Regions from separate parts of the Cytobacillus sp. SAFR-174 genome, predicted to be linked through region 1. Evidence: riboswitches for the same ligand, from Rfam matches in the RefSeq annotation. Region 1 holds a riboswitch; the other holds the start of a gene.

Evidence for each region. A riboswitch is a leader RNA that binds a small molecule or an ion and turns the genes downstream of it on or off. The one in region 1 is predicted to bind lysine.
Region 2: linked by a shared signal. The riboswitch ahead of ACTHRG_RS07775 (Na+/H+ antiporter NhaC family protein) and the one ahead of ACTHRG_RS09660 (aspartate kinase) in region 1 are both predicted to bind lysine.

Annotation. Positions count from the first base shown of each region.
Region 1 covers NZ_JBQCMZ010000007.1:114,534-127,203, forward strand. The annotation lists gene uvrC (excinuclease ABC subunit UvrC) at 176-1,969, shown strand; lysine riboswitch at 2,090-2,269, shown strand; gene ACTHRG_RS09660 (aspartate kinase) at 2,462-3,691, shown strand; gene ACTHRG_RS09665 (YslB family protein) at 3,753-4,202, opposite strand; gene ACTHRG_RS09670 (succinate dehydrogenase cytochrome b558 subunit) at 4,552-5,160, shown strand; gene sdhA (succinate dehydrogenase flavoprotein subunit) at 5,348-7,108, shown strand; gene sdhB (succinate dehydrogenase iron-sulfur subunit) at 7,112-7,879, shown strand; gene ACTHRG_RS09685 (acyl-CoA thioesterase) at 8,299-8,763, shown strand; gene ACTHRG_RS09690 (helix-turn-helix domain-containing protein) at 8,911-9,066, shown strand; gene ACTHRG_RS09695 (hypothetical protein) at 9,428-10,375, shown strand; gene ACTHRG_RS09700 (hypothetical protein) at 10,382-10,852, shown strand; gene ACTHRG_RS09705 (hypothetical protein) at 10,852-12,670, shown strand, end outside.
Region 2 covers NZ_JBQCMZ010000005.1:215,517-228,186, forward strand. The annotation lists gene ACTHRG_RS07740 (cysteine desulfurase) at 1-1,012, shown strand, start outside; gene sufU (Fe-S cluster assembly sulfur transfer protein SufU) at 1,002-1,451, shown strand; gene sufB (Fe-S cluster assembly protein SufB) at 1,558-2,955, shown strand; gene ACTHRG_RS07755 (DUF72 domain-containing protein) at 3,135-3,980, shown strand; gene ACTHRG_RS07760 (YunC family protein) at 4,097-4,399, shown strand; gene ACTHRG_RS07765 (HD-GYP domain-containing protein) at 4,621-5,715, shown strand; gene yunB (sporulation protein YunB) at 5,936-6,682, shown strand; lysine riboswitch at 6,747-6,953, shown strand; gene ACTHRG_RS07775 (Na+/H+ antiporter NhaC family protein) at 7,113-8,690, shown strand; gene ACTHRG_RS07780 (YsnF/AvaK domain-containing protein) at 8,785-9,651, opposite strand; gene ACTHRG_RS07785 (sodium-dependent transporter) at 10,113-11,630, shown strand; gene ACTHRG_RS07790 (methionine/alanine import family NSS transporter small subunit) at 11,630-11,737, shown strand; gene ACTHRG_RS07795 (M23 family metallopeptidase) at 11,776-12,670, opposite strand, start outside.

The DNA.
Region 1 (12,670 bases):
GCAGGTTTACCAGCTGATATAATAAGATGGGGATGCCGTGCTTTTATCATGCAGACTAATCTTCATGGCGAGCTTGCATACCAGGTGATTATGAAAATTCAAAATAAATGTTAGATAAAATCTTTCTAAAAAAGCCTTACAATAAGAAAATTTTTAATCGGGGAGGTGGAGTGCCATGAATGAAACGATAAAAAATAAACTGATGCTGCTGCCTGCACAGCCAGGCTGCTATTTAATGAAAGACAGGCAGGGGACCATTATCTATGTGGGGAAAGCCAAAATTCTCAGAAACCGGGTCAGATCCTATTTTACAGGCTCACATGACGGAAAAACATTAAGACTTGTTAATGAGATTGTGGACTTTGAGTATATTGTCACATCTTCAGATATGGAAGCATTGATTCTTGAGATGAATCTGATCAAGAAATATGATCCCAAATATAATGTAATGCTGAAGGACGATAAAAGCTACCCTTTTATCAAATTGACGGCCGAACGCCATCCCCGTCTGATTACAACCAGAAAAGTAAAAAAAGACAGGGGAAAATACTTTGGCCCTTATCCCAATGTGCAGGCTGCCAATGAAACAAAAAAGCTGCTCGACCGTATTTACCCTCTTCGCAAATGTTCAACACTTCCGGACAGAGTTTGCCTTTATTATCACTTAGGACAATGTCTTGCACCATGCGTAAAGGAAGTAAGTGCAGATCAATATAAGCAAATGACAGATGAAATTGCGAAATTTTTAAATGGCGGATACAAAGAGATTAAAAAAGACCTTACAGCAAAAATGACAGCCGCTGCTGAAGATTTGGATTTTGAACGAGCAACAGAGCTGAGAGATAAAATTGCCCATATAGATGCAACGATGGAAAAGCAAAAAATGACGATGACAGATTTTACAGATCGGGATGTATTTGGCTATGCGGTTGATAAAGGGTGGATGTGTGTCCAGGTCTTCTTCATCAGGCAGGGCAAGCTGATCGAACGGGATGTATCAATGTTCCCGATTTATAATGAGCCGGAAGAAGAAATTTTAACGTTCCTCGGCCAGTTTTATACTAAAGCAAATCACTTTAAACCCCGTGAAATATTGGCACCCGATTCCGTTGATGCTGTCATGGCAGAACAGCTTCTTGATGTGAAAGTGCTAAAGCCGCAGCGCGGGCAAAAAAAGGACCTGGTGAAGCTTGCCCATAAAAATGCAAAAATTGCTCTCCAGGAGAAGTTTTCTTTAATAGAGCGTGATGAAGAACGGACTATTAAAGCTGTTGAAAATCTGGGTGATCAGCTTGGGATTTATACCCCTCACCGGATTGAAGCATTTGATAATTCAAATATCCAGGGGTCGGATCCCGTTTCTGCCATGATCGTCTTCATTGATGGCAAACCGGAGAAAAGAGAGTACCGAAAATATAAAATAAAGTCCGTCAAAGGTCCTGATGATTATGAATCCATGAGAGAAGTCGTCCGCCGCAGATATACAAGAGTACTGAAAGAAGAACTGCCGCTTCCGGACTTAATCTTGATTGATGGAGGTAAAGGGCATGTTGAGGCTGTAAGGGATGTGCTCGAAAATGAGCTCGGTCTGGATATCCCGATTTCAGGCCTGGTGAAGGATGAGAAGCACAGAACTTCACAGCTTTTATATGGTAATCCGCTTCAAATTATTCCTCTTGCAAGGAACAGCCAGGAATTCTACCTGCTGCAGAGAATTCAGGATGAAGTTCATCGCTTTGCGATTACTTTTCACCGCCAGCTTCGCGGAAAAAGTGCCTTTCAGTCTATTCTGGATGAAATTCCGGGCATAGGCGAAAAGCGAAAGAAACAGCTGCTGAAGGCCTTTGGATCTGTAAAGAAAATGAAAGAGGCATCAATTGAGGAGTATAGAAAAATAGGCATTCCTGCTAATGTTGCTGAGGAGTTAAAGCAGAGGTTTGAGGAACAAAATGGAAACTCTGAGTCTTAAATGGATATAGACATAAAAAGTCAGACATGTTATACTAACTGAAACTTTATATCAATATCACTTTATAGCGATAAAGCACATGTCCATATGTTTAAACAGAACTATTGGACATAATCGTTAAGTGAAGGTAGAGGTGCGAACTTCATCAGTAAAAGCTTGGAGAAGAATGAGCTTCCATGAAAAGCTTTGAAAGGGGATGTTCGCCGAAGTGGAGAAAATCTCATCATTTTTTCTGCTGGTTTTGCATTGAATAAATGCAGGATTGTCAGGACATTGCCGTCCTGGAGAGCTATCTCACTGTGTTTGCTCACTTATACATTTTGGCTGCACAGCAATGGGATAGTTAAACTATTCCATTGCTTTTTTTATTGCCCAAAAGGGGTATTTTAGATTTAAGGCCATTGTCAAATACAGCCGAGTGGACTGTCTTGCTTCACTTACATAGGACGGCAATTCATAAAATTACGAGTTCTTTAGAAAGAAGGGAAAGCTGTGGGAATCATAGTGCAGAAATTCGGAGGCACCTCCGTGGGGACTGTAGACAGAATACAAAATGTCGCTAATCGGGTAATTGAGGAAAAAAACCGTGGAAACGATGTTGTTGTGGTTGTTTCGGCAATGGGCAAAACGACTGATCAGCTGGTTGGCATGGCAAGGGAGATTTCCCCATCACCAGATAAAAGGGAAATGGATATGCTGCTTACAACCGGCGAACAGGTGACCATCTCTTTATTAGCTATGGCATTAAATGCGAAAGGACATCCCGCCGTTTCTTTTACAGGGTGGCAGGCAGGTATTAAAACAGAAGCAGTCCATGGTAATGCGAGGATAGTAAATATTGATCCAGCCACCATTCAGGGGGAATTAAGTCAGGGGAAAATTGTGATTGCAGCAGGCTTTCAGGGGATGACAGAAGATGGTTCAATTACCACACTTGGACGCGGCGGATCTGATACAACTGCTGTTGCACTGGCTGCAGCACTTAAAGCTGATAAATGTGATATTTATACGGATGTTACAGGTGTGTTTACAACCGATCCCCGCTTTATAAAGAATGCCAGAAAGTTACATTCTGTGTCCTATGATGAAATGCTTGAGCTGGCCAATTTGGGGGCTGGAGTGCTCCATCCAAGAGCAGTTGAATTCGCTAAAAACTATGGTCTTCCGCTTGAAGTGCGTTCAAGCCTTGAAAAGGAAGCCGGAACAATCATTGAGGAGGAAGTAAAAATGGAACAAAATTTAGTGGTGCGCGGTGTGGCTTTTGAAGATGACATAACAAGAGTAACAATCATTGGTCTTCCTAATTCACTGACTGGTCTGTCTACTATTTTCTCGGCGCTCGCCAAAAACCACATTAATGTCGATATCATTATTCAGAGCATGACAGAAGCCCAGACAACTAACCTGTCCTTCTCAATTAAGAATGAAGATCTGACGGATACAGTGAAAGTTCTGGAAAAGCATAGAGATCAATTAAATTATGACCGCATTGAGTGGGAATCAGGGCTTGCAAAGGTTTCAATTGTCGGCTCAGGCATGATTTCAAATCCGGGTGTGGCTGCAGAAATGTTCGAAGTGCTTTCAGCGAATGAAATTCAGGTGAAAATGGTAAGCACGTCAGAAATTAAAGTATCAGCGGTTGTGGAAAACAGTAAAATGATCGATGCTGTTGATGCTTTACACGAGGCATTCAAGCTGTCTGTTTCCGCGGTTAAGGCTTAATTCCGAAGCTATAAACAATAAGCTATCAGAAATTGATAGCTTATTGTTTGTAAATTAGATGTTACTCAGCAGGGTCCTTTTTATCCCACTTCACAGTAATAAGGATTTTGCCGGTTTTCTTGCGGGGATGTTCGAAAGCCTCACAAATAACTTCTTTTTGAAATTCAATCTGCTGGGCTATAAAACCAGCCTCGAGCTGAAATGTGCAGTTATTGTTTTTTTGCAAGCGGCCAGCAATCAGCGGGCTTGATAATATCATTTCAAGCTCATGTTTAGATTCGTTTGCGATCGAAAGGCTGCCCCAGCCGGCATTTATAAAAAATTCGGCAATCTGTCCGGCTGTTTCCAGAGGATACATGCGTGCAAGCCTTTTGCCGGCCCAATATAAAATTTCGGGTGCTTCATTTCCTAAAAGGTCATGCAAAAGAACTTCCCGGATCAGTTCATAGCCAAATACCGGTACTGACTGTATGTGATCTTCATTAGATTTCGCAGATGCTAATTCGCTCAATAGTCTCCCCTCTTTCTATGATTCTATTATATACAATATGCTTGGGGAGTTAATATCAATTCGGGAAAAAATAGAACGATTTGCATAGAAATAATTACTATTTCAGTATATTGGAGACCGGTAATTAGGTCATATTGAACCGCAGAATAATATATATTTTTAACCGGTAAATATTTTTTAAAAATTTTATTAATATGGAACATTTTATGTATCCGTTTTCTTGACGCTCTATTATCTTGGGAGTAAAATGGACATGTCACATAATTGTAAGAAAATGAATAACATTTTCGAGATGATGTCCTGAGCGGGGGCTCAGCATCGTTTTTTTAAAATCAGGGGGGGAAAGTTTATGGCAGGTAATCGTGAGTTTTTTAATCGCAGATTGCATTCATTGCTTGGCGTAATACCAGTTGGATTGTTTTTGGTGCAGCACCTTGTAGTGAACCATTTTGCAACAGGGGGAGAGGAATCTTTTAATAATGCAGCGCATTTTATGGAAAGTCTTCCATTTAGAATATTCCTTGAAACATTTGTAATCTATTTACCTTTGCTGTTCCACGCAATCTATGGCCTTTATATTGCTTTTACTGCGAAAAATAACACAACCAGATATGGATATTTCCGCAACTGGATGTTTATGCTTCAGCGTGTTTCAGGTGTTATTACGCTGGTTTTTGTTGCATGGCATGTATGGGAAACACGCGTACAGGCTGCCTTTGGAGCAGAAGTTAACTTTCAGATGATGGAGAACATCCTGTCGAATCCATTTATGTTCTGGTTCTATATTATTGGAGTCATTTCTGCAATTTTCCACTTTGCTAACGGGCTTTGGTCATTCCTTGTCAGCTGGGGACTTACAGTATCTCCTCGTTCACAGGTTATTTCCACTTACGTAACAATCGGAATTTTCATTGCACTATCTATTGTTGGCGTACGTGCTCTGACAGCATTTATTTAATAGACATGAGAGATTATTAGACTTGATCGGATAAAAAGGGAATTGGGCAGCTGCCCGGCTCCGCATTATTGAAAGCGCATAGGTAAAATCAGCACTTTTGGCAGAATAAACGCCATCGGAAGGCCTCAAGGAGACCGGTAAGCGGGTGCTGGCGCTTTTCTTACAAGTATTAAGGGAGTGAGTCACGATGGGTAAAGGAAAAGTTATAGTTGTCGGCGGCGGACTAGCCGGTTTGATGGCGACAATTAAAGTAGCAGAATCTGGGACTCCGGTTGAATTATTTTCTCTGGTACCGGTTAAACGTTCTCACTCTGTTTGTGCCCAGGGCGGCATCAACGGAGCGGTAAATACAAAAGGGGAAGGCGATTCTCCTTGGATTCATTTTGACGATACAATTTATGGCGGGGACTTCCTCGCAAACCAGCCGCCTGTAAAAGCAATGGCAGAGGCTGCACCTGGCATCATTCATTTATTTGACCGTATGGGTGTTATGTTTAACCGTACACCTGAAGGTCTGCTGGACTTCCGCCGCTTCGGTGGAACACAGCATCACCGTACTGCGTTTGCCGGTGCTACAACTGGGCAGCAGCTGCTTTATGCAATGGACGAGCAGGTCCGCCGCCATGAAGTGTCAGGATTAGTGACAAAGTATGAGGGATGGGAATTTCTTGGGGTTGTCATCGATGATGACGGAGCTTGTAAGGGTGTCGTTGCCCAGAACCTGACTACTATGGAAATTAAGTCTTTTGCTGCAGATGCAGTTATTATGGCATCCGGCGGACCGGGAATTATTTTCGGAAAATCCACTAACTCTGTCATAAACACAGGCTCAGCAGCTTCCATCGTTTATCAGCAGGGCGCTTATTACGCAAATGGGGAATTTATTCAGATTCATCCAACCGCCATCCCTGGAGATGATAAGCTTCGCCTAATGAGTGAATCTGCACGCGGTGAAGGCGGACGAGTATGGACATATAAAGATGGTAAACCATGGTACTTCCTTGAGGAGAAATATCCGGCTTACGGAAACCTGGTGCCTCGTGATATTGCAACGCGTGAAATTTTTGACGTTTGTGTTAACCAGAAGCTCGGCATTAATGGGGAGAACATGGTATATCTTGATCTTTCCCATAAAGATCCTAAAGAGCTTGATATTAAGCTTGGCGGAATCATTGAAATCTATGAGAAATTCCAGGGTGAAGACCCTCGTAAAGTGCCAATGAAAATCTTCCCTGCTGTCCACTATTCAATGGGCGGATTATGGGTTGACTATGATCAGATGACAAATATTCCAGGCTTGTTTGCAGCTGGTGAATGTGATTATTCACAGCATGGTGCCAACCGTCTTGGTGCCAACTCACTGCTATCAGCCATTTATGGCGGTATGGTAGCAGGCCCGAATGCAGTCAAGTATATCAGCGGATTAGATAAGAGTGCTGAAGATCTGCCATCATCACTATTTGACCGCCATGTAAAACAGGAAGAAGAAAAATGGAATAATATCATGTCTCTTGATGGCACAGAGAATGCATATGTCCTTCATAAAGAGCTTGGTGAGTGGATGACAGACAATGTAACGGTTGTCCGCCATAATGACAGGCTGTTGAAAACAGATGAAAAAATTGTTGAACTTATGGAGCGCTATAAAAACATTAATATTAATGATACTGCGAAGTGGAGCAATCAGGGTGCAAGCTTTACGCGCCAGCTGCAGAATATGCTTCAATTGGCACGTGTTATTACAATTGGTGCCTATAACCGTAATGAAAGCCGCGGAGCACATTATAAGCCTGATTTCCCTGAACGTAATGATGAGGAATTCATGAAAACAACAATGGCGAAGTTTGTGGATGCAAATTCCGCTCCGGCATTCCATTACGAAGAAATTGATGTAAGCTTAATTCCACCGCGTAAGCGTGACTATTCCAAAAAGAAAGGGGAGAACTAAACCATGCAGGAAACAAAAACTAAAACAGTCCGTTTTGTAATCAGCCGCCAGGATACTCCTGATTCAGCCCCTTATCAGGAAGAGTTTGAAATTGATTACCGTCCGAACATGAACGTTATTTCAGCCCTTATGGAGATTCGCCGTAATCCGGTTAACGTCAAGGGTGAAGATACTACTCCAATCGCATGGGATATGAACTGCCTTGAAGAAGTCTGCGGTGCTTGTTCAATGATTATAAATGGAAAGCCCCGCCAATCATGTACGGCACTTGTAGATCAGCTGGAACAGCCAATCCGTCTTGAGCCGATGCGCACGTTCCCGGTAGTCCGTGACCTGCAAGTCGACAGAAGCCGTATGTTTGATTCCCTGAAAAAGGTTAAAGCATGGATTCCAATCGATGGCACGTATGATTTGGGACCTGGACCGCGTATGCCTGAGAGAAAGCGCCAATGGGCATATGAGCTTTCAAAGTGCATGACATGCGGTGTTTGCCTGGAAGCATGCCCGAATGTTAACAGCAAATCTGACTTTATCGGACCTGCTCCTTTATCACAGGTTCGCTTGTTCAATGCTCACCCAACTGGTGAAATGAATAAAGCTGAACGTCTGGAGCAAATCATGGGTGATGGCGGACTTGCCAATTGCGGAAACTCTCAAAACTGCGTCCAGTCATGCCCGAAAGGCATTCCTTTAACAACATCCATTGCGGCACTAAACCGCGATACAACATTCCAGTCTTTCAAAAACTTCTTTGGGAGCGACCAAATCTAAGTATGATAAAACCCCTTTCCTTTTGGAGAGGGGTTTTATCATACTCGTATAATTTGTTTTTTAAACAGCAATTAAATTTAACCACTGAGCTGATTGGAGTGGAAGGTGGGAGATCCTCGAAAATGCATCCGCATTTTCTTCGTGCGGTGTGGATTCAAGGAAGCTTATTCAACGTCCTACGGGAGTAGCGTACCAAGGGAGACCCCGCAGACGCGGAGCGGTGAGGAGGCTCCCGGCAGCCCCGTGGAAAGCGAGTGCCTGCAATGGAAATTAACGGGTTGGGTTAATTTTCCATAATCAGATTAGAGGCATAATCTTTTATTTAACACATGGTGGGAGGTTTTCAAATAATTCAAAAAACACTATAATGAAATACAACAGAGTGAATGCTCATTCATAAAAAATTGGGAGGGACCAGCATGAAAAAATTGAGCTACATAGACGATTTTAAAAAATGGGAAGAAGAATTCATTTTCTTTCATCCAGTAAAAGTCAGATTTTCTGAAACTGATATGTTTGGACATTTGAACAATACCATTCCATTTACATACTATGAAGAAGCAAGGATAGAATTTTTCAAAAGCAAGGGCTTTATGCAGGACTGGGTAAAGCATGATAGTGAAACCATACCAGTCGTAGCAGACCTCCAATGCGATTTTATCAGCCAGGTTTTCTTTGATGAAGAGATACAAATATACGTAAAAGCTGCTTCAATAGGGAATTCTTCTGTGGATCTTCATTATATGGGCAGGAAATCAGATGGTTCAGTTTGCTTCACCGGCAGGGGGACGATGGTGCAGATATCAAAGGTGACGGGCAAGGGTGTGCCTTGGACCGAAAATATGAAAAAAATGCTAAAAAGCGGGGTTAAAGTCCGAGCCTAGCGGCACAATGGCACATTTCCTGAAAATAACTTTCTCCTTTCACTAAATATAGTCACTTCGGCTGTTTTGCTGACATATGATATGGTGACTAAATATATACCCATCCCGCGGTTCATAGCTGGCGAAAGGCAAGGAGGGTTACAATACTTGAAGGAGAATGAATATACTCACAAGCCGTTACTCACCAAACGAGAAAGAGAAGTATTCGAATTGTTAGTACAAGATAAAACAACAAGGGAAATCGCTGGTGAATTGTTTATAAGTGAAAAAACGGTTCGGAACCACATTTCTAATGTAATGTAGTTTGAAATACAAACTGAATAAACATACCAGAACCGCCATTCGGCGGTTTCTTTGTTGTGTTATTATTTTCTCAACCTCGAACCAATCGATGGAGTTTATCTTTTAGGTGGACCATAATTCCCGTCTTAATAAGGGACATTTCTAATAACGAATAAGCTGCACTTCGACAAAAAAACAGAATTTCTTTATATGTTATTTGTTAAGTACACACGTCCTATGTATTTTGACGAGGGTTAACTTGTTCGCCTTCTTATTATCCTTCTAGTAAAGCGAATGAAAATACGGTACTATAGTATTAAGTTATGGAAATTTTTTCATTAAACAAACTTTTGTAGATGTTTTTGCAAGCTGGAGGAGAAGTATGATTCAAACACGGTATGGAACGTACAACGGTGACAGTTGGGAAGAACATTGTCAATTACTGCTTAAAACTAAATATGGTACGGATGGCTATCAAGAAATGACGGCTCATACAAGTGGCGACCTTGGGATTGAAGGTTATACGCGTACAGGAATTGTCTTTCAATGTTATTGTCCAGACGAGGAATATGATGCGAAAAAGTTATATGAAGCACAAAGGGATAAAGTTACAAAGGATTTAGGTAAACTAAAAAGATCCAAAAAGCAATTAATGGATTTTTTTGGATCTGTTAAAATAAAGAAATGGATTTTCTTAACTCCAATTATTTTAAATAAGGATATTGTTTCCCACTGTCAAACGAAAGCACAGGAATATAAGGGCATGAAAGACATGCAAGATATACTTGATCCAGAATTTGATGTGTTGGTTCATGATGAGGGATATTATGCTGAAGAAATCTTGCTCGTAAAACGCATATTAGAAAGAAAGGTTGAAATGGATATCGTTTCACCTGATAAACGAGAAATAATTGATTGGAAAAACTGTGAATCTGAATCTATAGAAATTTTAAATAGAAAAATTGGTTACTTGTTTGAAAATATTCAAGATCAGCAAACAAAAGATAATAAAACAAATAGATATGTTGATTTAATGGTGAGAAATTATTTAAAAGGACAAAAGGTTCTATCAAGAATGCAAGATACGTATGGATTACTGTACGAGAAGCAAGTCAGAATAAAAAGTTCAATAGCAGAACATTTGGAGGATGAAGTTTTGATTACTGACTTACCTCCAAAACAGTTACTTGATCAAACATTAAGTAAATATAAGGATGCCTTGAAAAGTGAAAAATTCCATGAAATATTTGAGTTTTCCATATATGAGGACTTATGCAAGGAAGCAATATCCGAATGGCTGATAAATTGCCCGTTGGATTTTGGAGGGTAAAATAAAATGGATTTACCACTAGAAAATATACACACGATTAATTTTAAAAGGAAAAAAGTGCCGCTGTCACCAGAATTACGACCATTGTATAAAATTTCGTTAATAATACTTATACTTTACCTTTCATCGAATAAGCAAACGGCATCGTTACTAAAATTACAATTATTTAATTGGGCTTTAAAAAATCCAAAACGTTTCAATAGATTAGATGATATAAAAAAGGGCGGGGACTTCCCTATTATAAGATTTGATCCATCGTTAAACCGAGCATTAAATTTTGCAGTTGCAGAACAACAACTCGAATTCAATGAAAAAAATGGAAAATTCATCTTAACTAATAAAGGTGTAAAATTTGCGGAATCCATTATGGAGCATAATGACGTGTTAGTAGAAGAAAAAGATTTATTAGAGGGTATTAAAAAAGGTATTAGCGATGCTTATGTTATGAAAGTTTTTAAAGAGAGGTATAAAGCCTAATGTCACGTTTAAAAGTGAATGTAGTTAAAATTTCAATTGAAACGGAAGAGGGGTTATTTGGAACAGAAATTCATCTTAAAGAAGGATTAAATGTCCTTAGTGCCAATAATACCAAAGGAAAAAGTTCATGTCTTAATTCGATTTTATATGGATTAGGTATTGAAGAACTATTGGGCGGTACCAATACAAAATCCATGAAACCTGTTTTAAAAGATGTCCTGAAACATCAAGGCAAAACTTTAGTGGTATTAGAGTCAAAGGTTCAGCTTGAAATTTCAAATCAGAATGGTAAGGCCATTACATTAACTAGATGGATTAAGTCAACATCAAAGGATCCCCGATTAATAAAAGTAGATGATGGTCCATCACTATCAGAAGATAAACCTTTTAACTCAAAAGATTATTACGTCCATATGAAAGGGTCGGCAACGGAAGAATCAGGGTTTCATGCTTATTTGGCTGAATTTATTGGATGGGAATTACCTAAGGTTCCTACTTTCGATGGTAATGATCGATTATTATATATCCAATCGTTATGTCCATTGTTTTACATTGAGCAAATAAAAGGGTGGAATAGTTTTTATGCCCCTCTTCCGTCTAATTATGGAATTAGGGATTTATCAAAACGTGCAACTGAGTTTTTATTGGATTTAGATGTGATGAAAAATACTAAAGAGAAAGATGAACTCAAAATTTTAAAATCCATTATTTCTTCTTCATGGCTATCCAGTGTAAGATCGATCAGAGAAGTTGCATCTGATATAAATGGTGTTGTATCCGATCTTCCAGAAAAACCAACCTTATTAATCGACTTCAACATTCATCTATTCAATGAAAAAGAAGAGTTGATTGAAATTGACGAGAAAATAATTGCTTTAGAGAACAGTTTGTCCAAACAAAGTAATTATGTAAGAACAATATCAGAAATTGAAGATGAAAATGAACATAAAATTAATGAAATAGAAACTCTTGTAATGACCCAACAAGATAGTGTTAATTCCCTTAGAAGAGAGATTCAACTAGAATCATCAAATCAAGTTGCTATGCGTGAAAATCTGATGGTATTAGAAGATGATCTAAAAAAAAATCAGGAAGCTCAAAAGTTGTACTCTCTTGGTGCCGCATTTAACTCTGAGTTGTCAAAGGGAATGTGTCCAACTTGCCATCAAGATATTGAGGATACTTTATTGCCGCAGGAAATAACAGTTCGACCATTAGATCTTGCAGAAAATATAAGGTACATAAAAGAGCAAATTAATGCAATCAAGTTTGGGTTATCACAATCAGAATTCATAATAAATAATAAGAAGGCTCAGTTGTCATCAATAGAGGAACATTTGATGCAATCACGCAGGACACTCCGATTAGTTAAGAGCGAATTACGGGAGGATCCAAGGCTCCAAACGAAACAGGATATCGAAAAAATTGTTGATACAAAAATTCAAATTCAAAAATTAAGAGAAGCCAATAATAAATTAGAAAAGCTCAAGAATGACATAAATTCTTTGCAGGACGATTGGAAAAACTATATAGCAAGAAAAGAAAATCATAGTGATGAGTATTTTTCTAAAGCAGATAAAGAGAAATTAAAGAAGTTTGAACAAGATTTTAAACTTTATTTAAAAGAATTTGGCTTTTCGAGTGTTTCAATTGGCGATATAACCATATCGGAGGACAAATATACGCCGATCGTTAAAGGATTTGACATTAAATTTGATTCTTCTGCAAGTGATCATATACGATTAATTTGGGCTTATACGTGTGCATTAGCAAATACTGCTGCTCAATTTAATGGGCATCATCCTAAACTGATAATAT
Region 2 (12,670 bases), on a different contig from region 1:
GGTGCGTAAATTCATTAATGCAAAATCTACTGAGGAAGTTATTTTCACAAGAGGAACAACAACTTCCATCAATACAGTTGCAGCAAGCTACGGACGCGCTAACCTCTCAGAAGGCGATGAAATTGTGATCTCCTATATGGAGCACCACAGCAATATCATTCCGTGGCAGCAGGTAGCGAAACAGACGGGTGCCACATTAAAGTACCTTCCCCTGCAGGAAGACGGAACCATCTCCCTTGAGGATGTCAGGACAACCGTAACAGCCGATACCAAAATCGTATCGATCATGCAGGTATCGAATGTACTTGGTGTTATGAACCCGATTAAGGAAATTGCAAAAATCGCCCATGAAAATGGCGCTATTATGGTTGTGGATGGTGCACAAAGTGCTCCGCATATGAAAATAGATGTTCAGGACCTGGATTGTGATTTTCTTGCTTTTTCCGGTCATAAGATGTGTGGCCCTACCGGCATTGGTGTTCTTTACGGAAAGAAAAAGCACCTTGAAAAAATGGAGCCGGTTGAATTTGGCGGCGAAATGATCGACTTTGTCGGCCTCTATGAATCAACATGGAAGGAGCTTCCGTGGAAATTCGAAGGAGGCACGCCAATTATTGCAGGTGCCATTGGGCTGGGTGCTGCTATTGATTTCCTTGAGCAGATTGGCCTGGACGAAATCGAGGCATATGAGCACAAACTGGCCGCCTATGCTATGGGAAAAATGTCTGCTATAGACGGAATGACCATATATGGGCCGAAAGAAGCCTCGAAACGGGCCGGTCTGGTTACCTTTAATATAGACGATGTTCATCCACATGATGTGGCTACTGTATTGGATGCAGAAGGAATTGCAGTCCGCGCCGGCCATCATTGTGCACAGCCGCTGATGAAGTGGCTTAAGGTGTCGGCAACTGCACGTGCAAGCTTCTATCTGTACAATACGGAAGAAGATATTGATAAGCTTGTTTCAGGGCTTGTCAAAACAAAGGAGTATTTCAGCGATGTCTTCTAAAAATTTAGATACCCTTTACCGCCAGGTTATAATGGATCATTATAAAAACCCTCGTAACAAAGGGGTACTTGAAGATGACAGCCTGACGATCAATATGAATAACCCTACTTGCGGGGACCGTATTCAATTGACGCTGAAGCTTGAGGACGGCAAAGTGGCTGATGCGAAATTTGAAGGAGAAGGATGTTCCATCTCCATGTCCTCAGCTTCCATGATGACCCAAGCCATCAAGGGTAAAAATATTGAAGAAGCCTTAAAGTTTTCCAAAGTTTTCTCTGACATGATGCTGGGAAAAGAATATGATGAAGATGATCTGGATCTTGGCGATATCGAAGCTCTTCAGGGAGTTTCCCAATTTCCTGCCCGAATCAAATGCGCCACTTTAGCATGGAAAGCAATGGAAAAAGGCGTTGGCACGGAGAAAGAAGAACAGGAATAAATCAATCAAACGTTTGATTAAAAACTTTTTCGTCTGCCTTGTGTGCTAAAAAACTATGAATTGATAGGGTGTGAACCCTTTCCTATATGAATGGAGGAATACGACGATGGCAAAAAAGATGCCTGAGATCGGCGATTACAAGTATGGTTTTGCCGATAAAGACGTTTCCATTTTCCGATCAAAACGCGGTTTGACAAAAGAAATTGTAGAAGAGATTTCAAAATTGAAGGAAGAGCCACAATGGATGCTTGACTTCCGTTTAAAATCATTGAACCATTTCTATAACATGCCTATGCCGCAATGGGGCGGAGATTTAGCGTCATTAAACTTTGATGAAATTACGTATTATGTAAAGCCTTCTGAAAAAACTGAACGCTCTTGGGATGAAGTTCCTGAAGAAATCAAACAGACATTTGATAAATTGGGTATTCCAGAAGCGGAGCAGAAGTATCTTGCTGGTGTTTCTGCACAGTATGAATCAGAGGTTGTTTACCATAACATGCAGGAAGACCTTGAAGCAAAAGGAATCGTATTCAAGGATACAGATTCCGCTCTTCGCGAAAATGAAGATATTTTCCGTGAGCACTGGGCAAAAGTCATCCCTCCAACAGACAACAAATTTGCTGCATTAAACTCAGCCGTTTGGTCTGGCGGATCGTTCATCTATGTTCCGAAAGGGGTTAAGGTTGATACGCCATTACAGGCATATTTCCGCATTAACTCTGAAAACATGGGGCAATTTGAGCGTACCCTTATCATCGTTGATGAAGGGGCACATGTACACTATGTAGAAGGCTGTACAGCACCTGTGTACACAACTAACTCACTACACAGTGCGGTTGTTGAAATCATCATCAAAAAAGACGCATATTGCCGTTATACAACCATTCAAAACTGGGCAAACAACGTATTCAACCTGGTTACGAAGCGTGCTGTTTGTGAATCAAACGCCACAATGGAATGGATTGACGGAAACATCGGTTCAAAACTGACAATGAAATATCCGGCAGTTATTCTTAAAGGAGAGGGCGCTCGCGGCATGACCCTTTCTATTGCATTAGCAGGCAAAGGGCAGCATCAGGATGCAGGTGCGAAAATGATTCACCTTGCACCGAACACTTCTTCAACGATCGTATCGAAATCGATTTCCAAGCAGGGCGGTAAAGTAACATACCGCGGAATCGTTCACTTCGGCCGCAAAGCTGAAGGTGCACGCGCCAATATCGAGTGTGATACGTTAATTATGGATAACCAGTCAACTTCGGATACGATTCCATACAATGAAATCCTGAACGACAACATCTCTCTTGAGCATGAAGCGAAGGTTTCAAAAGTATCAGAAGAACAGCTATTCTATCTTATGAGCCGCGGAGTTTCTGAGGAAGAAGCAACAGAAATGATCGTAATGGGCTTCATTGAGCCATTTACGAAAGAGCTTCCAATGGAATACGCAGTAGAAATGAACCGCCTGATCAAGTTTGAAATGGAAGGTTCCATCGGTTAATAGCTATTTTAGAAAACCCGTTTACCGGCCATGGTAAACGGGTTTTTAAATAGAATAGGTTCTATTATTTTTGGAAAAATGATGAATAAATTGCTAAAGTGGAGATATATCACTTTGATAAAAGCAAAATCAGTTTTCATTTTAATTTATCAAGACTAAGGCCAAACGGAGGTGTTTCAATGATTATCATAGGCGTAACAGGCTGGGGCGATCATGATAGTCTTTATACAGGCGCCATTTCGCCGAGAGATAAATTAAAGGAGTACGCCGGCCATTTCCCGACAGTGGAAGTGGACTCCGCATTTTATGATGTGCAGCCGAAGCGCAACTCCGCCAGATGGGTAAAAGACACCCCAGATGGTTTTCAATTCATTGTAAAAGCCTATCAGGGCATGACGGGCCATCAGAGAGGCGAAATTCCTTTTGAAAGCAAGGAAGAAATGTTTGAAGCGTTTAAAGATTCTTTGGAGCCTTATATCGAATCCGGCAAACTCGCTATGGTGCTGTTTCAATTTCCGCCATGGTTTGACTGCAAAAAAGCCAATGTCGATTACCTTCGCTGGTGCAAGGAGCAGATGGAGGATATCCCCTGTGCCTTGGAGTTCAGGCATCAATCATGGTTTCGGCCGGAGTTTAGGGAAAGCACGCTAAGCTTTATGAAAGAGGAAGACTGGATTCACAGCATCTGTGACGAGCCGCAAGCCGGTGAGGGTTCTATTCCAATGGTTCTGGAAACAACCAGTCATGATAAGGTTCTTGTTCGGTTTCACGGCCGAAACGTTCACGGCTGGCAGAAAAAGAATGCGGACAACTGGCGGGAGGTCCGCTATCTTTACCGCTATAACGAAAAAGAACTGGCAGAATGGGCAGAACATCTAAAAATGCTCGAGAAAAAATGTAAAAATGTATTCGCCGTTTTCAACAACAACTCCGGCGGTGACGCGGCAGACAACGCTAAACAAATGATCGAAATGCTTGAAATCGAATATCAGCAGCTTGCTCCCAGACAGCTAGATTTATTTTAAACCGGGTGATAGGCACCTATACCACTTCAGCCAACTGGTATAGGTGCCTGCCACGTTCACCCTTTTCTTTGTCCGCACATATTGTGTAAGGGAAAAGGAAAGGAGTGGGTGCAGGTATGATTGATTTGAAGCCGATTGATATAGATGGCCACACTTTTTTGAGTGTTTCGGTGCAGCTGCCGAAGACCAATCTGCTGGTGGTAACGAATGATAAAGGGTATATCATGTGCGGAGCCCTGGATGTAGCTTTGCTGAATGAGAAGCTTAAGGACCGCAAAGTAATTGCCGGCAGGGCTGTCGGTGTAAAAACGATAGATCAGCTGTTAAATGCCCCGCTTGAATCTGTCACTTATGAGGCCGAGGAGCTGGGAATTGTTAAAGGAACGATCGGAAAAGAAGCACTTCTCAAAATGATCTAAAGGCATGCCTGAATAGGCCTGTCTTTTTTTATGCATTAGGCGCTTTTCACATAAATTATTCTATCCGCAAGTAAAAGCGGGTTATACTTACATAAATCTTTCTATCCGGAAATATATCATAAACCCACTCTCAAGCTGGGAAATTTGTCGTATAATGTAAATAAAACCAAATAATGCCCGAAATATAAAGTAGCACCGAAAAATGGATATGGGAGATACATATGAGATTAGCAGCAACCAATACAATTGAGACTGGCAGTGTTTTGGCCAAAGCTATATATAATGACAAGGGTCAGGTCCTTTTGCATGAAGGTGTGGAGCTGGCAGATAAATTAATACATAAACTGCAGGAAATGGGTATTACCTATGTGTATATCAAGGATTTACGCACTGAGGATATCCAATATAAGGACCCTCTGACTCCCCAAATGCGCAAACAGGCTATCGAAACCATTGAAACCGTTCTGAAGGAAGTACAAGCAAATAAAGAGTTATCAGGCTCTCTGGTAATTGAGAATGCCTCCAAGCGGCTCTCAGGGCTGATACGTCAGCTGATCAGTGAAATAAGGGGAAATAAAGAGCTTCTTACGATCCTATCAGATGTTTATACATATGATCACTATATATTCACACACTCCCTGAATGTGACTCTTTATTCACTGGCAATCGGGATGAAGCTTCAGCTCCTGCCAAAGGAACTTGAAATCCTGGGGCTGGGTGCTATTCTTCATGATGTCGGAAAGATGAAGGTGCCTGCAGATATTCTTATGAAACCGGGTAAATTGACAGAAGACGAATTTAAATCAATAAAGAAGCATCCGGAAGATGGATTTAATATATTAAGAAAAGTAGAGACGATCCCTCTCCTCGTTGCACATTGCGCCTTTCAGCATCATGAGAGATTAAATGGTTCAGGCTATCCGCGCGGCCTGCAGGGGAACGAGATTCATGAATTCGGCAAGATAATTGCGATTGCCGATGTGTTTGACGCAGTAACATCCAACCGCATTTACAGGCAGGCTATGCTCCCCCACGAAGGGCTGGAAGTTCTGTATGCAGGGGCCGGAAAATTATTTGATAAGAAAGTCATTGAAGTTTTCCGTAAGGCAGTAGCCGTGTATCCAGTTGGTGTTACAGTCGAGCTGAATGATGGAAGAAAAGGTGTTGTCTGCCGGCAGAACGCGGGTCTCAGCGACAGGCCTGTTATCCGGATACTTGAAGAAAAGGGCAGGAATGTGGTCCCATATGAAGCAGATTTAAGGCTTGAATTGAATTCTGTTATTACAGGCTGTGATACAACTTTAGTACAACAATAAAGTGAAACTTCAATCAGTGGGGGGGCTTTATCCCCCGCTGATTGTTAGTTGAACCAATCGGGCCATTACGGGCAGTTTGACCCCCGCTTATCCTCCTTTGATTCCGCTGAGTCTGGAGTGGGGTCTTACTGCCCGTTAGACTGAGATAAACTATTTTGGATTTTTGAGCCTAGTTCCCTCCTTTACAGCATACATATAGCTTGTAAAGGGGGGATTTGTTTTGGCAAAATTTCGCGGCCGGCTGCCCCGGAAAGGTCCTCTTCCATTTCGTTATGTATTTCTTTTGACCTTTGTATTTTTTGTTATCTCAACAGCTGCCGGCCTCTGGATTATCAATGAAGGGCTTAAACCAACACTTATGAGCTATGCCGATTCACAGACAAGGAAAATCGCATCATTGGTGATAAACAATGCGATTAATAAAAAAATTACCAATGTGATGGATTTGGAAGATATGTTTGAAGCGAGCGAGAGCGGTGTGGTCAGCATAAACGTGGAAAAGCTGAACAGAGTCAAAGCGGAAGTAACCGAACTGGTTCAGGATAATATTAAAAAAGCGGAAAAGGGCGATTTGGATGCGTTGGAGTCCTTTACAGACGTGGAAATCAACACGGAGGAAATGCAGCACTCAAATGGAATTGTCTATTACGTGCCGCTTGGCCAGGCAACCAATAATGCCCTCCTTGGTAATTTGGGTCCCCGTATACCGGTGAAGTTTAATGCAGTCGGTTCCGTTACCTCCAATTTCATAACTGAAACAAAGGATCACGGAATAAATAATGTGGAAGTGAAGGTGCTGGTCCGCCTGGACGTACAGGTTCAAATTATCATTCCTTTTGCCACCAAAATTATCACAGTACAGGAAGATGTGCTGGCCGCTTATGGCATTTATCCTGGAAAGGTCCCGCAATTTTACAATGGCGGAGGGGGTACCTCGCCATCAATCGAAATACCGGCCGGCCAATAAAGCTTGCAAATAGATTGGTATTTTGATAAGATTCTACTATAATTTCATAAAACCTTATCATATCCGATGGGGTAGAGGTGCAGGGTTCATAAGTATGCTGTGTGAGGATGACAACGACGACCGCAGCCGAAAGGGAATGTTGCCGAAGCAAGATTAGTGAGTCAGAACTATTTTTGCTGGGGTTACTTCGAATAGGAGTAACACTGTCATTATGAGGGGAAAGTATGAATATACTTTGTCAAAGCCTTCATAATGGGGAGCTACAGATCGTGATGGAGAAACTAATTACTTCAAAAGAGTAATGATAGATTTTTCTCTATCGTTACTCTTTTTTTATTTTGGTTTTTGTCATCATCCTTGTTGTTCCCCTGATTGCAAAACGGACATGCCGCGTGGCGGTGATCCAAAAAAAACAAGAGGAGGACAAGAAATGACTAACACGATTTTCTCCCTGCTGCCGCCTTTGGTAGCAATCGCTATGGTTATCCTGACCAGGCGCGTATTGCTGTCACTGGGAGTGGGGATTGTAACAGCCGCACTATTGCTGGCTGAATTCAGCATCACAGAAACCTTCAGCATCATTTGGGATGCTGTAAAAGGAATTTTTGTTTCGGACGGAGAGCTGAACACCTGGAATGTATATATTATTCTATTCTTGCTTGTATTAGGAGTTATTACTGCATTTATCTCTATCTCAGGCGGAAGCCGCGCTTTTGGAGAATGGGCGATGAAGCGGGTCAAGACCCGTGCAGGCGCACAGATTGTTGGAGCTGTTTTAGGTATTATCATTTTCATTGACGACTATTTCAATGCTCTTGCAGTCGGTCAGATTTCACGTCCCATTACAGACCGCCAGCGCGTATCCCGTGCAAAGCTGGCGTACCTGATTGATTCGACTTCAGCACCTGTTTGTGTGGTTTCACCGGTTTCCAGCTGGGGAGCATACATTATTGCGCTGATCGGGACAATCCTTGCTGCACATAATGTTACCGAGTATTCAGCTTTCTCGGCATTTATTCAAATGATTCCCATGAACCTTTATGTATGGGCTACTCTTGCTATTGTATTTATCGTGGCGTTAAGAGGCATAGAGATTGGGCCAATGAAAGTACATGAGAAGCGGGCAGTTGAAGAGGGGCTTGTAATGGATCCAGAGAAGCCTGCACCTGGTGAATTGAAGGACGACCTTCCAACAAGTTCGAAAGGATCTGTCGGCGATCTTGTCTGGCCAATCATTGCTCTTGTCATTGGTACAGTGGGCTCAATGTTTTGGACGGGTTTACAGGCGGTTGAAGGAAATGCGACTGTATTACAAATATTTGAGAACACGGATGTCTCTAAATCCCTAATCCTTGGTGGCCTCGTGGGTCTATTGGTTTCGTTAGGTTTATTCTTCCGTCAGGCGTTCTCCTTGAAGGGCGTTAACCCGAATGTTTTTGGGAAAGGAGTATGGGAAGGCATTAAATCCATGCTTCCAGCTGTTTATATCTTGCTGTTTGCCTGGGCGATTGTTGATTTAATCGGCCGTCTGGAAACTGGAAAGTATTTAGCCGGTCTTGTGGAAAGCTCAAATATGAGCACATCATGGCTTCCGTTTTTACTTTTCGTCATAGCGGGAATTATGGCATTCAGCACCGGAACTTCATGGGGATCTTTCGGCATCCTGCTTCCGATTGCTGGAGACATTGCCGCTGCAACAGATATTTCTCTGTTATTGCCGGCTATGTCTGCTGTCCTTGCCGGTGCCGTATTCGGCGACCATTGTTCACCGATTTCAGATACAACGATTCTTTCTTCAACAGGTGCAGGCTGTAACCATATGGACCATGTGATGACTCAGCTTCCATATGCCTTGATCTCAGCGGGAATCGCTGCTGTTGGATATCTGGTCATCGGATTTACTGGCAGCACTGTTATCGCATTACTTACAGTGGCTGTTCTTGTAGCGGCATTTGCTTTCCTTGGACGCGGCAAAAAAGAAGCCTGGCAGGAGAACAGGGCAAGTTAGAAACTATAAAAAAGGCCTTCTCTTTGAGAGAAGGCTTTTTTAGATGCTGTCCAACATAAATGAAAAGGTTCCCCTGGAGGGAACCCTTTTAATTTTATAGGTTATTATTTTTTCTATTTAAGTCTTCATCTTCTGTAATGTGTTCATGCCCTCCCTCAAAATGCACTTCTTCTTTCTTGAGATTTTCCTTGACCTGCTGTGTTTCCTGAACTTCCCGTTTGCCTACGACAATCTCTTCGGTGACCACGGGCTTTTTGGAGACTTCCACACGCTCTTCTGTAATAGGAATCCTGATTGTTTCATCGTCCGATATTGGTGAGACGCCGGCGCCATCCGGATCATCCACTTTTCTTCTTTCTACATATACTTCTTCATGCTCGACAGGTACATTTATTGTTTTTTGTTCTTCAACTACGTCCTTTTGGATCTCAACTTCTCCGGCTTGTACACGTTCCTTCGACACATCGAGCTGTTCTTCCCGCAGTTTTAATGATTGCTCATCATCTGCAGCTGAATTTCTTAGCTCATCATATCCGTCAGTGTAAGTGCTGTGCTCTTTGGCTTCAGCAGTTCCTGCATTGGCAAAGCCAGTTGAAGTATCAATTCTTTCACTGTATAAAATGATTTTCCCCTCGTTCACATACGTTTCATACTTGCGGGCATCATCATCTGACATGCCCAGTTCTCTGAACTTTTCACCTGCAGAGTTGCTGCTCATGCGGTCATCATCAAACCAGGATGCCAGACTGTTTAAGAAGCCTGCACTTTCACTGCTGTCTCTATTCTTAGTCTCGAAGGTTTCTGTATGAACACCGGTTTTATCTTCAAGAGATGTATCCAGATGTTCTGACTGCGCAATGATCGAAAGCTCCTGAACAGGGTATCCCTCATTTTGCAGTTCTTGAACGGCATTTACCGCTTCCCTTTGTGAATTATAAACTCCGATAATATTGGTATCCATTTGTAAAAACCTCCTTATGATTTTCATTCTATATTTGGAAATTTTTAAGCACATTGGTTATATTCCCGAGGCCACCGAGACCAAACGAGGTTAATTTTGACATCCATGGTTGTGTATTTAGAATTATCTGAATAAACTGCGAAAGTTTTTAAGTTTTAGGAATAAATTTTACAAAGGAGGTGAGGACAGGAATAACTTGGTCAGTTTTGTTAAGATAACTCCTGACCGGGTGGAATCCAAATGGAAATTAAAATAGGAATATATTAATTTTCTTAGACGCTTTACTCTGGTATTGTGCTAAAACTAATTATTTCGAAAAATATTACTATTAGGAAAATAATGTTTTGACAGAATATCAAAAACTAGCTATACTAGGCTTAGTTAGATTTAATTATCTGAAAATATAAAAAGTTCCCATTGTTCTTTTTAATTGGGGATATCTACAGGGGGTAGGATTTACTATGGATAATCGTCCGCAGTGGGGATCCAGAGCTGGGTTTATTATGGCAGCTGTGGGTTCTGCAATTGGTCTAGGAAACATTTGGCGTTTCCCGGCAGTTGCTTATGAAAATGGAGGGGGAGCATTCTTTTTTCCATATTTGTTTGCCTTGCTGACAGCAGGTATACCGCTTTTGATTATGGAATTTACAATTGGCCATAAGTTCCGCGGATCAGCACCATTGTCTTACGCAAGATTAAGTAAAAAATACGAATGGCTGGGCTGGTGGCAGGTCGCCATTTCATTTGTCATTTCAACATATTATGCAGTTATCATCGCATGGGCAATGTCATTCGCAGGCTTCTCGTTTAATCTTAAATGGGGAGACGATCCAAACGGATTCCTATTTGGAGAATATTTAAAGCTTGCAGAAACACCAGGAGATGTAGGCGGAATTGTACCGGGAGTCTTCATACCGTTAGTTATTGTCTGGGCTGTGACACTTGGAATCCTGTTCAAGGGAATTAAAAAAGGTATCGAAATCGCGAACAAAATCTTTATTCCAGTTCTTGTAGTTTTATTCTTAATTATCGTTGTTCGCGCATTGACTCTTGATGGAGCTATTGCTGGTTTGGATGCTTTCTTTAAGCCAAACTGGGAAATGATAGCGGACCCTAAAGTCTGGGTAGCGGCCTACGGCCAGATCTTCTTTAGCTTATCAATTGGATTTGCCATCATGGTAACCTATTCAAGCTACCTTCCAAAGAAAACGGATTTGACAAACAGTGCTTTCATTACCGGCTTTGCAAACTCCGGTTTTGAACTTCTTGCTGGTATCGGTGTTTTTGCTGCACTTGGATTCATGGCTGCACAGCAGGGTGTAGGCATTAATGAGGTTGTATCATCAGGTGTAGGATTGGCATTCGTTGTATTCCCGCAGATCATTAACGAATTCCCTGCTTTAAATGGCTTATTCGGTTCTTTCTTCTTTATCTGTTTAACACTGGCCGGTTTAACATCGTTAATCTCAATTGTTGAAACGTTTGTTGCCGGAGTACAGGATAAGTTTAATGTTTCACGTAACAAAGCTGTTCTTGTAGGCGGCGGTTTATCTGCTGTTATTTCCATCCTCTTTGCGACTCAGGGCGGTCTATACTTCCTGGATGCAGCGGACTACTTCATCAACCAATTTGGTGTTGCGCTAGCAGGACTGGTACAGGTAGTTATTGTAGGATGGGTGCTTAAAGAGCTCAAGAATCTTCAGAATCATGCAGATGCTGTATCTGATATTAGACTGGGTTCCTGGTGGAAGATATGCTTGACAGCTATTACACCAATCGTGCTTGGCTATATGATGATTCAAAACATTATTACAAATATTAAAGAGAATTATGAAGGGTACCCTACCAGCTTCCTTCTTTATTCCGGCTGGGGAGTAGCAATAGGAGCCATTATCTTAGGATTTGTGTTTATGGCTATTAAAAAGAATGATACACAGTCTAAGCTTAGAATACCAGCTGATAAGGAGGTATCTCAATAATGTCTGGAAGTGCAATTACAATGATGGTGGTTGGGATGCTCATTATCTGGGGCGGCCTTGCAGCAAGTATCATAAATGCTGTGTCCAAAGCAAAAAAAGCTAAATAACTTATGAAGGACTGCCTGGCTAATGGGCAGTCCTTTATTTATTTTCTTCTGGCTTTTATCCTATCTTGTCTTTCCCATAATCTTAAGTGTGGATATGGATCGTAGGACCATTCAGTATAGCCGTTGTCTTTGTAGATGCCATAATGAAGATGTGGCGGGAATTTGCCTGATGTACCCGGAGGCCCATATCCGGAGCTTCCTACTCCGCCTATCATCATGCCGGGTTCAACGATTTGACCGACTCTTAGCTCCTTTGCAAACCCGCTTAAGTGGGCAAAATAATGGTAATTGTTATTAATGTCACGGATGCCAATTCTCCATCCTCCATATTTGTTCCAGCCCTTCATTTCCACTATTCCGTAGGAAGTAGCCCGGACGGGTACCCCGTAATCAGCGAAAATATCGGTTCCCTCATGAATCCGTCTCCCGCCCCAGCCCCTTGCGTCACCCCAGGTATTTCTATAGCTGTAATTGCTCCTCAAAGGGACAGGGAAGGCGTGATCATCGAGATCAAGGCGGCCGAACTGTTTGTAAATTTGGGCTTTGCCGATGATAATGCCTACAGCTTTATCCCGCTTATAATAATTCCACAATCCAATTTTTAAATTATCATGGTCTGTACCATAGGAGAGAAGGAAATTTGCAAAGGAATGAAGAACATCTTCATCACTTTTCAAGCTGGCTTTACCGTCCCCGTCCCCGTCAAATCCTATTCCATCGAAAAATTGTATGGATGCAGGGTTTTCATCAGATGGATTTGGATTCAAAATCCCCGCCCATTCTTCAGGTTTGAAATAGATTCCTGTAATGCCTTCAGCTTTGGGAATATCCCTTCTTGACTGCCGGACATTCCTTTCATACTGATCAATCCCCGCAAGGTAATACCAGGGAATGTTCGTAACCGCTTCAACTCTTTTATATAAGGCCATTCTT